DNA from 3 places in the Klebsiella quasipneumoniae subsp. quasipneumoniae genome. Region 2 is predicted to be linked to each of the others. Evidence: predicted binding sites of a transcription regulator. Region 2 holds the regulator's gene; each other region holds the start of a gene.

Region 1 (4,297 bases), 110 kb from region 2:
CAGCAGTTCAGCGGGATCGAACTCCGCCAGATCGCACAGGGTGACCATGTTCTGCACCACCTGCAGATCGCCCTGCACTTCCAGCTCGCCGCTGCGGATAAGCGCCGTGAGCTGCTGACGGTTGCGCAGTTTTGGCAGTACGCTGAGCCGGGTAATCACGGTGCAGTCGGCCTCTCCCTCCCAGGCGCTCAGGACATCAACCTGGCGTTCGCTGAACACCAGCACCACGGGCGTGGAGAAGTCCTGCAGCTGTACCCGCAATACCTTGCCCAGCAGGCGCTGGCGGGCGGGTTTTAGCGCTTTGTCGCGCCAGAGGAAAGTATTCAGCGCCGTTTCAATGCCAGCGGTCACCAGGGGTGTGAAAGGCATAGCGTCCCTCCTGTCAGAACTTGTAACCGCGATGCAAAGCAACGATACCTGCCGTCAGGTTGTAGTAGTCCACGCTTTCGAAGCCTGCATCCTGCATCATCCCTTTCAGGGATTCCTGGTCCGGATGCATACGGATCGACTCCGCCAGGTAGCGATAGCTGTCGCCGTCTTTTGCCACCAGCTCGCCCACCTTCGGCAGGATATGGAAGGAGTAAGCGTCGTAGGCTTTGCTCAGCGGTTCAATAATGGGTTTAGAAAACTCCAGCACCAGCAGACGTCCGCCCGGCTTCAGCACGCGGTACATCGAACGCAGCGCTTTTTCTTTGTCGGTCACGTTACGCAGACCGAAAGAGATGGTGATGCAGTCAAAGGTATTATCAGCAAACGGCAGGGCTTCCGCGTTGGCCTGAACATACTCAACGTTACCCACGATGCCGATATTGCGCAGCTTTTCGCGGCCCATTTTGAGCATTGAATCATTGATATCAGCAAGCATAACGCGGCCGGTTTCCCCTACCAGACGGGAAAACTTAGCCGTCAAATCACCGGTACCCCCCGCCAGATCCAGCACGGTCTGCCCGCGACGTACACCGCTGCAGTCGATGGTGAAACGCTTCCACAAACGATGGATACCAAACGACATTAAGTCATTCATCACATCATACTTTGCGGCGACAGAATGGAATACATGCGCCACCATGTCCGCTTTCTGCTCTTTAGCGACCGTCTGAAAGCCAAAGTGCGTCGTTTCTTGTGAATCCTCAACCATCTTTATGCCTGCTTGCTTTTCAAGAAAATGTTCACTGAGTGTATCAGACTCAGCGCATTTCCCATACGTTTCAGCGTGGCGGAGCCGCCTCCCGGCTGCGCACCGCCTCGGCAGAGTCGGGCGAAAATGCGTCATTTTCCGGCAGGTTATCCTCCTCTTCGAGACGATATTGATCGTCCTGAGCAGTGGCTTGTTCGACTAAATCAGGATTAATCCCGCGCTTGACCTCCACGCCCAACCCGCGAAAAGCCTCCGCCTGAGCCAGCAGATTACCGCGCCCGGAAGCGAGCTTTTTCATCGCCTGGCGATAGTTCTCTTGCGCTTTATCCAGACTCTGGCCGATAGCGGACATATCGTCCACAAACAGGCGCATTTTGTCGTAAAGGCGCCCCGCCCGCTCGGCGATCTTCTGCGCGTTGCGGCTCTGGTGCTCATAACGCCACAGATTGGCGATGGTGCGCAGGGCCACCAGCAGCGTCGTCGGGCTGACCAGCATAATATTATTTTGCAGCGCCTCGCTAATGAGCTCGGGCTGACGATCAATGGCCAGCAGGAATGCCGGCTCGACGGGAATAAACATCAGCACATAGTCGAGGGAGCGCAGGCCCGGCAGTTGCTGATAATCCTTGCGTCCCAGCAGGCGAATATGATTACGCACCGAGGCAAGGTGCTCCTGCAGCGCGACTTCGCGGGTGTAGTCGTCCTCGGCGTTGAAATAGCGCTCATAGGCGACAAGGGTCATTTTGGCGTCGATAACCACGTCTTTACCCTGCGGCAGGCGCACGATGACGTCCGGCTGCATCCGCGAGCGGTTGTCGGTCTCGATGCTGACCTGGGTCTGGTACTCATAGCCTTCCCGCAGGCCGGAGGCTTCCAGCACGCGGGTGAGAACCACTTCCCCCCAGTTGCCCTGAGTTTTGTTATCGCCCTTCAGCGCTTTGGTCAGGTTCAGCGCCTCCTGCGCCATCTGCGCGTTCAGCTGCTGCAGGTTGCGGATCTCATGCGCCAGGGTGTGCCTTTCCCGCGCCTCCTGGCCGAAGCTCTCCTGCACCTGGCGGCGGAACCCGTCCAGCTGTTCGCGCAGCGGTGTCAGCAGGCCATGCAGGCTCTGGCGATTTTGCTCATCGACGCGTCGGTTGCTGTGTTCGAAAATGCGGTTGGCGAGGTTTTCAAACTGCTCGCTCAGGCGCTGTTCGCTGTTCACCATCTGGCGGATCTTATCTTCCGCATGCAGCTGGGTGGATTCGAGCCGGGTGGTAACCTCTCGCAGATCGGCCTCCAGCGAGGTATTGATATCCCGCAGGCTGCGCAGCTCGTTGTTCAGCAGCTCGCACTCTTCACGCCAGTGGGCTTCCTGTACCAGCTGCTGACGGGCGGCGCTCAGCTCAATATCCAGCTCTCGCCGCTCCTCGATAAGATCGGCCCGAATTTGATCGGCGCGCGCTTTGGTCGCCAGCCAGCCGACGATTAATCCAGCAGCCAGTGCGATAACCGCGCTGATAATAATGGAGAGATCCACGACGCCCCCTGCGATAACCTGATGACACAAAATAGAATTGTGCTGTACAAACGTCCAGTTTAAAAGGAATTTCCTGCGAGAGGCGACGCAAAAAAAAGGCCGGAGGATCCGGCCTGACAGGGAAAGCGTTGAATTACAGCAGACGGCGCGCCGCTTCCACGACGATTTTCACCGCATGGCTTTCGGTTTGCTTCATGGTTTCGGCGTTAGGGATCTCTTGCTGGGTACGGTTAACGATAACCCCGGCCACCATCCCGGCGCGCAGGCCCTGGCTGGCGCACATGGTCAACAGCGTAGCGGATTCCATTTCATAGTTCATCACGCCCATCGCCTGCCACTCTTCCATGGAGCCTTTGAAGCGGCTCACTACGCGGCCGGAGAAGGTGTCGTAACGCTCCTGTCCCGGGTAGAAGGTGTCCGAGGAAGCGGTCACGCCGATATGGGTGGTGGCGCCAATGGATTTCGCTGCTTCCACCAGCGCGGTGGTGCAGGCGAAATCTGCGACGGCCGGGAATTCCATCGGCGCGAAGTGCAGGCTGGCGCCGTCCAGACGAACGGAAGCGGTAGTCACCAGCACATCGCCAACGTTGATGTGCGGCTGAATGGCGCCGGTGGTGCCAATGCGCAGGAAGGTACGCACGCCAAGCTGCGCCAGCTCTTCCACAGCGATAGACGTAGACGGGCCGCCGATGCCGGTGGAGCAGACGATCACCGGTTTGCCGTCCAGTTCCGCGCGCCAGGAGGTAAATTCGCGGTGAGATGCCAGCTTAACCGGCTTATCCATCAGCGCGGCGATCTTTTCCACACGCTCCGGATCGCCAGGGACGATAGCCAGCGTAGCCCCTTGTAAATCGTTCTTGGTGAGGCCGAGATGAAAAACATCAGACTTGGACATAAAAAACTCCTCTGTGGGTCGAATTATCAGCAGAAGCAAAACGGTACTGTACAGAAGCCCCTGGCAACATTTTGTGATGTTAGTCACCAAGAACAATAATGATTGCAGTTGTTTTTCAGTAAATAGTGATAAACATCACATTAACAAGTTATATTCATCGTCACTGAACAAAAGATAGCCGCTTTCAGGCACTGTGCTTTATTACCGCCCGAACTAAAGGTAAAGGGTCTATAGTTACTGATGCGCTAATAAATAAGGGTACGGAGAATACCATGACCACCACCAAGCAACCTGGATTCGCACCTGCAGCCTCGCCGCATGCCGCAACCGCCGTTCATACGCCGGAAGAGCATATTGTCACCGGAGAGACCTCTATTCCCTCTCAGGGGGAAAACATGCCGGCTTACCATGCCCGCCCGAAAAACGCCGATGGCCCATTGCCGATCGTCATCGTGGTGCAGGAAATCTTCGGCGTGCATGAGCATATTCGCGATCTTTGTCGTCGCCTGGCGCAGGAAGGCTATCTGGCTATCGCGCCTGAATTGTACTTCCGTCAGGGCGATCCGAATGAGTATCACGATATCCCGACCCTGTTTAAAGAGCTGGTTACGAAGGTGCCGGACGCGCAGGTGCTGGCGGATCTCGACCACGTCGCCAGCTGGGCGGCGCGCCATGGCGGCGATGCCCATCGTCTGCTGATCACCGGCTTCTGCTGGGGCGGACGTATCACCTGGCTATATGCTGC
Region 2 (4,297 bases):
TTAAGGTTGATACCCGCCGCGATATGCGGTGGCACCAGCCCCTGGTGGTACAGGACGTAAGAGAGCAGCAGATAGTCCATGTGGCTGCGGTGGCAGGGGACATAGACAATCTCATGGCCATCGTGCGCCAGCTGGCGTACGCGCTCGGCGTTATGCACGTTGATGCCCTGGTACAGGCGGTTCCAGGTGAAGCCGAGAATGCGGTCGGTCAGGCGGATCATCTCGTAAGAGAAGTTCGCGGCAATCTCTTCCATCAGCGCAATCGCGTTCTGCTGGGCCTTCTCGTGGGAAATTTTCTTGCTGCGCGCTTCGTCTTCCACCGCCCGGGCAATGGCCTTCGACGCCAGCAGCTTGTTAAACAGATCCTGGCGGGCCGGCAGACGCGGGCCGACGGCGGCCAGGCGCTGGCGGGCAAAATGCATCCGCGCGACGCGTGCCAGTTTCTGGGCGATGATCTTATCGGTACCGTGCTCATCCGCCATGCGGCGCAGCGATACGGAAGGCGAGAAGCGCACGAAGCTGTCGCGGCCGAGCCAGGAGACGGCGAAAAATTTCTGAATGCCGTTAAGCATCCGCAGCGGCGGATTAACTTCCCCTTTCTCACGACCCGGCGAGCGGCCGAACATCACCGACACCGGCACCATTTGCACATCGAGATCCGGATGGTTGCGGTGCAGATCGAGGTAGTCGTGGAACAGCTTGATGGACTCTTCTTTTGGCGTGTAGTAGGTGAATACGCGCGGCCCGCCGTGGATGAATACGTAGCGCGGCAGCAGGGCGCCGTCGATTTCCAGCGGTTCAAGCGGGTCAGGTAAATCATGCGCCAGACATTGGGCGCGCAGCGTCAGCAGGTCCGCCTTGGAGTTATAGGGCAGGACGTACATGACCGGACGCGAGGTATCGAGTCCTAATTCCTGAGCAGGCTCTGCCGGAATAGACTTGCTTTTTACCAGCACCCGTAATGGTAAATTCAGTAATTTATAGTAAATTCGTTGCCAGCCGGACATAAACGATGTGAAGCCTCTGGTTAATCATGCAAATGCGCGGCAAGAATAACAGAAAGCGGGCAAAATTTCCGTTACCGCGCGGCAAACGCGTACACTCATCGACGTCATTTACATAAAAAGGTTTTGTGATGGCCAATAATACCACCGGGTTAACCCGAATCATTAAGGCGGCAGGTTACTCCTGGAAAGGATTTCGCGCGGCGTGGATCAACGAGGCCGCGTTTCGTCAGGAAGGTGTCGCCGCCATCGTGGCCGTCGCGATAGCCTGCTGGCTGGACGTCGACGCCATCACCCGCGTATTGCTGATTGGCTCGGTCCTGCTAGTGATGATAGTCGAAATTCTCAACAGCGCGATTGAGGCGGTCGTGGACCGTATTGGCTCGGATTATCATGAGCTTTCAGGGCGCGCCAAAGACATGGGGTCGGCGGCGGTCCTGCTGGCGATAATCATCGCGCTGATCACCTGGGGAACGCTGCTGTGGAGCCATTATCACTAACGTTCTTCGCTAACCCTCGCAAAATATAAACAATCTGCCGATTTTTGTGTGCCATGTGGTTCCAAAATCACCGTTAGCTGTATATACTCACAGCATAACTGTATATACACCCAGGGGGCGGAATGAAAGCGTTAACGACCAGGCAGCAAGAGGTGTTTGATCTCATTCGGGATCATATCAGCCAGACGGGCATGCCGCCGACGCGTGCGGAGATTGCTCAGCGCTTGGGGTTCCGTTCCCCAAACGCGGCGGAAGAACACCTGAAAGCGCTGGCGCGTAAAGGCGCAATCGAGATCGTCTCCGGCGCCTCGCGCGGTATCCGCCTGCTGACGGAAGAAGAGCACGGCCTGCCGCTGATCGGCCGCGTCGCCGCCGGTGAGCCGCTGCTGGCGCAGCAGCATATTGAAGGCCACTATCAGGTCGACCCGTCGATGTTCAAGCCCAACGCCGATTTTCTGCTGCGCGTCAGCGGGATGTCGATGAAAGACATCGGTATTCTGGATGGCGATCTGCTGGCGGTCCACAAAACCCAGGATGTGCGTAACGGCCAGGTGGTGGTAGCGCGCATTGACGATGAAGTGACGGTGAAGCGCCTGAAAAAGCAGGGCAACGTCGTCGAACTGTTGCCGGAAAACAGCGAATTTACCCCTATCGTTGTCGATCTGCGTCAGCAGAGTTTTACCATTGAGGGTCTGGCCGTTGGCGTGATCCGTAATGGAGAATGGCTGTAACGCCTGCCCCCGCGCAGCGTCATCTGATGCATGACGCTGCGACGTTTGTCCTCAATCAGGTCTCCGAACATGCTGCTCAACGCTGCCGATAAAGCGCTGTGGCGCCTTGCACTCCCCATGATTTTCTCCAATATCACCGTCCCGCTGCTGGGGCTGGTGGATACCGCGGTGATCGGCCACCTTGACAGCCCGGTATACCTTGGCGGCGTCGCGGTCGGAGCGACGGCCACCAGTTTCCTGTTTATGCTGCTGCTGTTTCTTCGCATGAGCACCACCGGGTTGACCGCTCAGGCCTGGGGGGCCAAAGATCCGCTGCGACTGGCGCGGGCGCTGGTGCAGCCGCTGGCTCTGGCGCTGGGCGCCGGGGTGTTGATTATCCTGTTTCGCCTGCCGTTGATTAACCTCGCCCTGCATATCGTCGGCGGCAGCGAGGCGGTTCTCGAGCAGGCGAGACGGTTTCTCGATATCCGCTGGCTCAGCGCTCCCGCGTCGCTGGCCAACCTTGTGCTGCTCGGCTGGCTGCTGGGGGTCCAGTATGCCCGGGCGCCGGTGATTTTGCTGGTGGTCGGTAATCTGTTGAATATTGTGCTCGACCTGTGGCTGGTGATGGGCCTGCGGATGAACGTCCAGGGGGCGGCGCTGGCCACGGTCACCGCGGAGTACGCCACTCTCATTATCGGCCTGATGATGGCGAAGCGGGTGCTAACGCTGCGCGGCGTGTCGCTGGCGATGCTGAAAAACGCCTGGCGCGGGGACATGCGCCGTCTGCTGGCGTTGAATCGCGACATCATGCTGCGCTCCCTGCTGCTGCAGCTGTGCTTTGGCGCGCTGACCGTCTACGGCGCCCGTCTGGGCAGCGATATCGTGGCGGTCAACGCCGTACTAATGACCATGCTGACCTTTACCGCCTACGCGCTGGATGGCTTTGCCTATGCCGTGGAGGCCCACTCCGGCCAGGCCTACGGCGCGCGCGACGGCAGCCAGCTGCTGGAGGTGTGGCGGGCGGCCTGCCGGCAGTCCGGTATGGTGGCGCTGGCGTTTGCCCTGGTTTACAGCCTGGCGGGGGAGTACATCATCGCGCTGTTAACCTCACTGCCTTCCCTGCAGCAGCTGGCCGATCGCTATCTGATCTGGCAGACCATCCTGCCGGTGGTCGGGGTCTGGTGCTATCTGCTGGACGGCATGTTTATCGGCGCGACGCGCGGCGCGGAGATGCGGAACAGTATGGCGGTCGCCGCGGCCGGCTTCGCCGTGACGCTGCTTACGGTCCCGGCGCTCGGCAATCACGGCCTGTGGCTGGCGCTGGCGGTGTTTCTCGCGCTGCGAGGCCTGTCGCTGGCGCTGATCTGGCGCCGCCACTGGCGACGCGGCACCTGGTTTAGTTAGCCCTTTCTCTAGCTCGCCATTATCGGTGAACGTCCTCCGGTCGCGCCAGGTTTGCCGGAGCGACTCAGTAGCCCGGCGAGCGTAGCGCGTGCCGGGAAAACCACCTTCAGCGTTTCCAATGAGGGCTATGGTTAAAAATTCCGAATAACGAATCGGCGCCAGCATTCTCATCTATAGTTAATACCATGTCCGGCACAAAACGGGCTGTAAACCCACCGAATGATGAGGACGTTATCATGAATAAAGACGAAATCGGCGGTAACTGGAAACAGTTGAAAGGTAAAGCCAAGGAACAGTGGGGCAAACTTACCGATGACGATATGACCGTAATCGAAGGGAAGCGCGACCAGCTGGTCGGCAAAATTCAGGAGCGTTACGGCTATGAGAAAGATCAGGCTGAGAAAGAAGTCTCAGACTGGGAGCATAAGAACGACTATCGCTGGTAGCGTTCCGTGATCCGAAGAATGAAGCATTTGTGTTAGTGCCTGTCTAAATGGCGCAGGGACGCGCCGTTAACCCTTTTTCCCGCTGCGGCTGCCGCTCAGCGGGCTTTCTTTTTGAGCTGAATCGTATGATCGTGCTGGCAGTGTCCCGGCGTGCTGCAGGCTTCCACTTCCACGCAGCTCGCGCAAAGGCCATGAGCTTCAATCACGTTGTGGCGCAGGGCGAAGCCCAT
Region 3 (4,297 bases), on a different replicon from region 2:
CGGGCAACCGGCAGCTCCTTCCAGCGGGTGGTATATGCCGGTGACAGCATCTCCCGTTTCATCTGCCAGTCCGGCGCAATACCCCGTCCGGCAAACCAGACTTTCCCGAGTCCGGAATGATTAATGCCGTCGAGTACCTTCATCAGCGCATCGCTGTGCGGCCGTGGCTGCACGTCATCGAACAGATTCAGCTGCGCGACGCCGTTCGGACTGAAATCATTGAGCATTATCCCCGCTTTTGCGTAGCGGTGGCCATCGAGCCAGATCCTGTCCAGAGACCTGACCGCTGCCGCGATAATGTCCCGGGTGTCACGGGTAGGGGTGTTCAGTTTTTCCGTGGCCACGTTACCGTAATACGGCTCATTAACCGCAAAAGGGGATGTCTTGATGAAGGTGCTGATATGCCGGCAGTACTGTCGCTCACCGCGCAACTTTTCCGCCGCGCGCTCGGCATACTGGCAGACGGCCTGGCGCATTTCTTCGTAGGTGGTGATCCGCTGCCCGAAGCTGCGACTGCAGACAATCTGCTGTTTCGGCGGCGGCGCTTCCTCCAGTGAAATGCAACTCTCGCCGTTCAGCTCACGTACCGTGCGCTCCAGAACTACGTTGAAGTTTTTCCGGATAAATGTGGGGTTCGTCAGCGACAGCTGCAGGGCGGTGGTGATCCCCATAACGTGCAGCTTTTTCGCTATCCGGTTCCCCACGCCCCAGATTTCTTCCACCGGCTGCAGGCTGAGTAATTTTGCCGTTCTGCGTGGATTTTCGGGCGACAGCGCCAGTACCCCCCTAAATTGTGGCCATTCCTTTGACGCCCACTGCGCCGATTTGGCCAGTGTTTTTGTGGCGCCGAAGCCGACACCGATCGTCAGTCCGGTTCCACTGAGAACATGCCCACGCAGCTGCCTGCCAAAATCCTCCAGATCCATACAGTGGCCAATTCCCCGGGCATCCAGGAAACATTCGTCAATTGAGTATTGTTCGACGCGGGGCGACAGCTCTTCCAGCAGGGCGACCACACGGTTACTCAGGCTCGCGTAGAGCTCGTAGTTGCTGGAAAAAACGTACAATTTTTCAGGAAACTGCGCCTCTTTGAGCTGGAACCAGGGGGGGCCCATCTTTATACCCAGCAGTTTGGCTTCAGCACTCCGGGCAATAACGCAGCCATCGTTGTTACTGAGAACGACGACAGGTTTGCCGCGCAAATCCGGCCTGAAAACCTTCTCGCAACTGGCATAGAAGGAGTTGACGTCAGCCAGGGCGAACATCAGTCTGCCCTCCGGGTTTTATGAATGAAGGCTGTCACCACACCGAAAATTTGCAGCGTTTCCGGATCCGGGTACAGGGAAGGGAAGTCCGGGTTCATCGCCTGCAGGGCTGGCCGCGGCGTCAGAAGCAGGCGTTTTACCGTAAATTCACCCTCAATTTCCGCGATAACAATATCCCCGTGCCGCGGCTGTTCTGCTTTATCCACGACCAACAGATCGCCGGAATAGAGGCCAATATCAGTCATTGAGTTGCCAATCGCCCTGACAAAATAGGTGGAGTGGCGCCGGTGAATGCAGTACTCATTCAGATCCAGTTCAGACTCAGTGTAGTCTGCTGCCGGTGACGGAAAACCCGCAGGGCATCGCTCTGTGAACAAAGGAATTTTTACTATGCTGGCTTCTGATACTGCAGGAATGAACTTCATCGTTTTTTTCCTCGCTTAAGGCTGTATATATATACAGTATTATTTTGCGGAGGCCGTTTTTTTTCAAGTCATCTTGTTGCCGTTGTCTGTAACCATTTGCTGTTCCTGCAAAAACAGGGAAATTTCAGAAGGATCGCTGCCAGTCCGGAGAATCGTTATCTAATAAAATGTAATATACTGAAGTACAGTGCATTTATTCTGAGTGGAGTGATTATGAATACGGGTTTAAGGCAGGTTCTGCGATATGCAGGCGTCCCGGTTGACGCCGCTGAACCGGTGCGCCGGCAATTCGGTAGCCGCCTGATTTTAATCGTGACGGTTGCTCTTCTTCCGCTGTTGATTGTTGACGTCCCTCAGTGGCTATTTGTGCTCTCTCAGATTATCTGGGGAAGCGGTATGTACATTGGTATCTCCGTGGCCAGTGATAAACCAGATCGCCGATAAGCTCAGAACGAGAGGTCTCCCGGGCCGCCTGGTGACGGGCAGCTGATAAACTGGCGCCATGCCATCAACACCGGATAAGGACGTCGCCGGCTTGTCTTTGCCGCCGGCTCCGCTTTGTCCGGCCCCCTCCCTCCGGTCTGCGGCCTTTATACGCAGCCATCGCGTCGCGATGCCAGCTTCTGCTTTTCTCCCTGCGCTCGTAAACCGCGACAGGGGAGCTCATGTTGTATCTCCTGCATCGCTTCGGGTAGTGCCGTGCCTTCACTTTAGCCCGGCCGCTGCAGATGCAAGGGTTCGCTGGCGCCGCCATCCTCGCCCGGTCGCAGTTTTTTTATGAAGCTCGCCGTTCTTCCCGTCGTTTTCTCGCTCAGGTTTCGCTCTAAAACCGTCCAGACCAGCTTCGTGCTTTATCTGCGCTGCGGCCTCCGGTGTCGCCCTTGCATCTTCCGCTTTCCGCCGGGCTGTCGTGTCGGCACGGCACAACCCGGTGCCGCAATCTTATGAACCTGTGGAGGTTGCTATGTATCATGCCCGTCAAACCATGCTGAATGTAGAGGAGTCCGACCGTCTCTCGTTCCTGCCGGATCTGTTTGGTAACGATTTTCTGGCCGGAGAGATGCAGGTCTATGCGCTCGCTGAGAAACACATCACCGATTACTGCGGAGGCTTCTGGCATTTCATCCGTATTCCGGAGGGCGGCGGCTACATGATGCCTGACGGTGACCGTTTCCCCGGATAACTGGTTTGATCGGTCCGTCAGCGCGGATGCGGCCGGAGTTATCATTACGGCGCTGGCGATCAACCGCCGTATCTGGCTGCACCATGAACGCGGTGATGCTGCCCTGACACGCCACCTGATGCTGCGGGAATCGCAGCTGTGGAATTTCATTGACTCTCATGACGAATGCGCTGCTATTTACGCGGCTCTGGACTGATACTATATCGGGGCGCCCGACGCCCCGTTTAAGGTCTGAGACGGCACGATCTGTGAGGAGCTTACCCGGCTTCGCAGATCGGTGCGGCCGCGCGAAAATCCTGGCAGGCTTCGCCTGCCGGTGAGGCGGTTCGCCACACCTGCGGCGCTGCGTACTGGCCTCACCTCAACAGGTCGCCAGTTAAGGATTAAGAGCGTAATATCTGCGTACCTTTTCTTCTTTTGCTGAATTTGCGTATGTCGCAGTGGAATATTGCCTCTTTTTCAAAGGAGGAGCAGGACAAAGTTGCCGTCGATAAGGTGGCTGCTGATGTTGCCTGGCAGGAGCGCATGAACAAGCCCGTCATGCCGGAACTTGTTGAACGGGAACAGCCTGAACACCTGCGCGAATATTTCCATGAACGGTTCCGCGTACATCGACTGAACAGTCAGCAGCTGCCGCGCGCAAATGCACCCGAATATAATAAACCGGGCGATGATCAGCAGAATTGATTTTCTTACTCAGTGTGTCCAGGGAGGGTAATCTGTGCGTATGTCTCTGATGTTTGCTGCCGTGACGCTTTTAACAGGTATTAACCTGTTTTTTATTCCGTTTCAGCCTGTTCCGGCTCTGTGGGGGGCTATCCTGGCCGTTGCTTTTGTTCTGATTAATGTCGTGGCGGATAAGCTGCGCCTCTGGAGTGGTATTGCGTGGATTATCGTTGCCGGCATCATCATAACGCTGATGCTGAAGGGGAAAGAGCCGGGTGACGAATTTCGTGTCCTGATCACCGTTTTCGCTTTCCTGGCTTCAATCTGGTATAGCGTTGCGCAGTTCAGGAAGGAAAATAAGCTCCGTTCCTGACGCCCCGTCTGGTATGCCGCCGGTTTCTCATGGCTTCTTTCCGGCGGCATGAAAAACATATTCTCTCCAGCCTGCATCTTTACGTTTCCGGCTTGCTCCCTGCTGTCTGTCTGCTTTCTCTTCTTCTTCCTGCTGTGATGTCTCTTTTTAAACCTTAAAGGCTTTAAAAGCATACCCACACTGGACACCTTCGGCTCCCGGCCAGCTGCGCTGTCCGGTCGTCGAGCCACACTCCGCTAACCGCGAAAAGACGCGGTAAGCTCCGCCGAACCCGCTACGCGGTTTCGGGCCTGGCGGCTAGTGTCTGATGTCTGAAGTCAAGGTCAACGGCAGCGCTTGCTGCGACCGTTCCGGCCGCGCCGCTTTCACCGTGCCGGCGATAAAG

What was found. Region 2 encodes LexA, which represses DNA repair genes until DNA is damaged. Its sites were predicted from a motif close to TNCTGTATGTACATACAGNA; they were not measured.
Region 1: rmuC (DNA recombination protein RmuC) is a predicted target of LexA. The motif match lies at 2,698-2,717, and genes of this name have one in related genera.
Region 3: umuD (translesion error-prone DNA polymerase V autoproteolytic subunit) is a predicted target of LexA. The motif match lies at 1,710-1,729, and genes of this name have one in related genera.

What each region holds. Positions count from the first base shown of each region.
Region 1 is NZ_CP084876.1:5,109,673-5,113,969, forward strand. It holds gene ubiJ (ubiquinone biosynthesis protein UbiJ) at 1-369, opposite strand, end outside; gene ubiE (bifunctional demethylmenaquinone methyltransferase/2-methoxy-6-polyprenyl-1,4-benzoquinol methylase UbiE) at 383-1,138, opposite strand; gene rmuC (DNA recombination protein RmuC) at 1,209-2,657, opposite strand; gene udp (uridine phosphorylase) at 2,791-3,552, opposite strand; gene LGM20_RS24465 (dienelactone hydrolase family protein) at 3,825-4,297, shown strand, end outside.
Region 2 is NZ_CP084876.1:4,997,958-5,002,254, reverse strand. It holds gene plsB (glycerol-3-phosphate 1-O-acyltransferase PlsB) at 1-1,007, opposite strand, end outside; gene LGM20_RS23950 (diacylglycerol kinase) at 1,136-1,504, shown strand; gene lexA (transcriptional repressor LexA) at 1,627-2,235, shown strand; gene dinF (MATE family efflux transporter DinF) at 2,305-3,621, shown strand; gene LGM20_RS23935 (CsbD family protein) at 3,858-4,067, shown strand; gene zur (zinc uptake transcriptional repressor Zur) at 4,163-4,297, opposite strand, start outside.
Region 3 is NZ_CP084877.1:9,111-13,407, reverse strand. It holds gene LGM20_RS25630 (Y-family DNA polymerase) at 1-1,265, opposite strand, end outside; gene umuD (translesion error-prone DNA polymerase V autoproteolytic subunit) at 1,265-1,690, opposite strand; gene LGM20_RS25620 (hypothetical protein) at 1,904-2,134, shown strand; partial or broken gene LGM20_RS25615 (antirestriction protein) at 2,655-3,069, shown strand; gene LGM20_RS25610 (DNA polymerase III subunit theta) at 3,306-3,560, shown strand; gene LGM20_RS25605 (hypothetical protein) at 3,595-3,912, shown strand.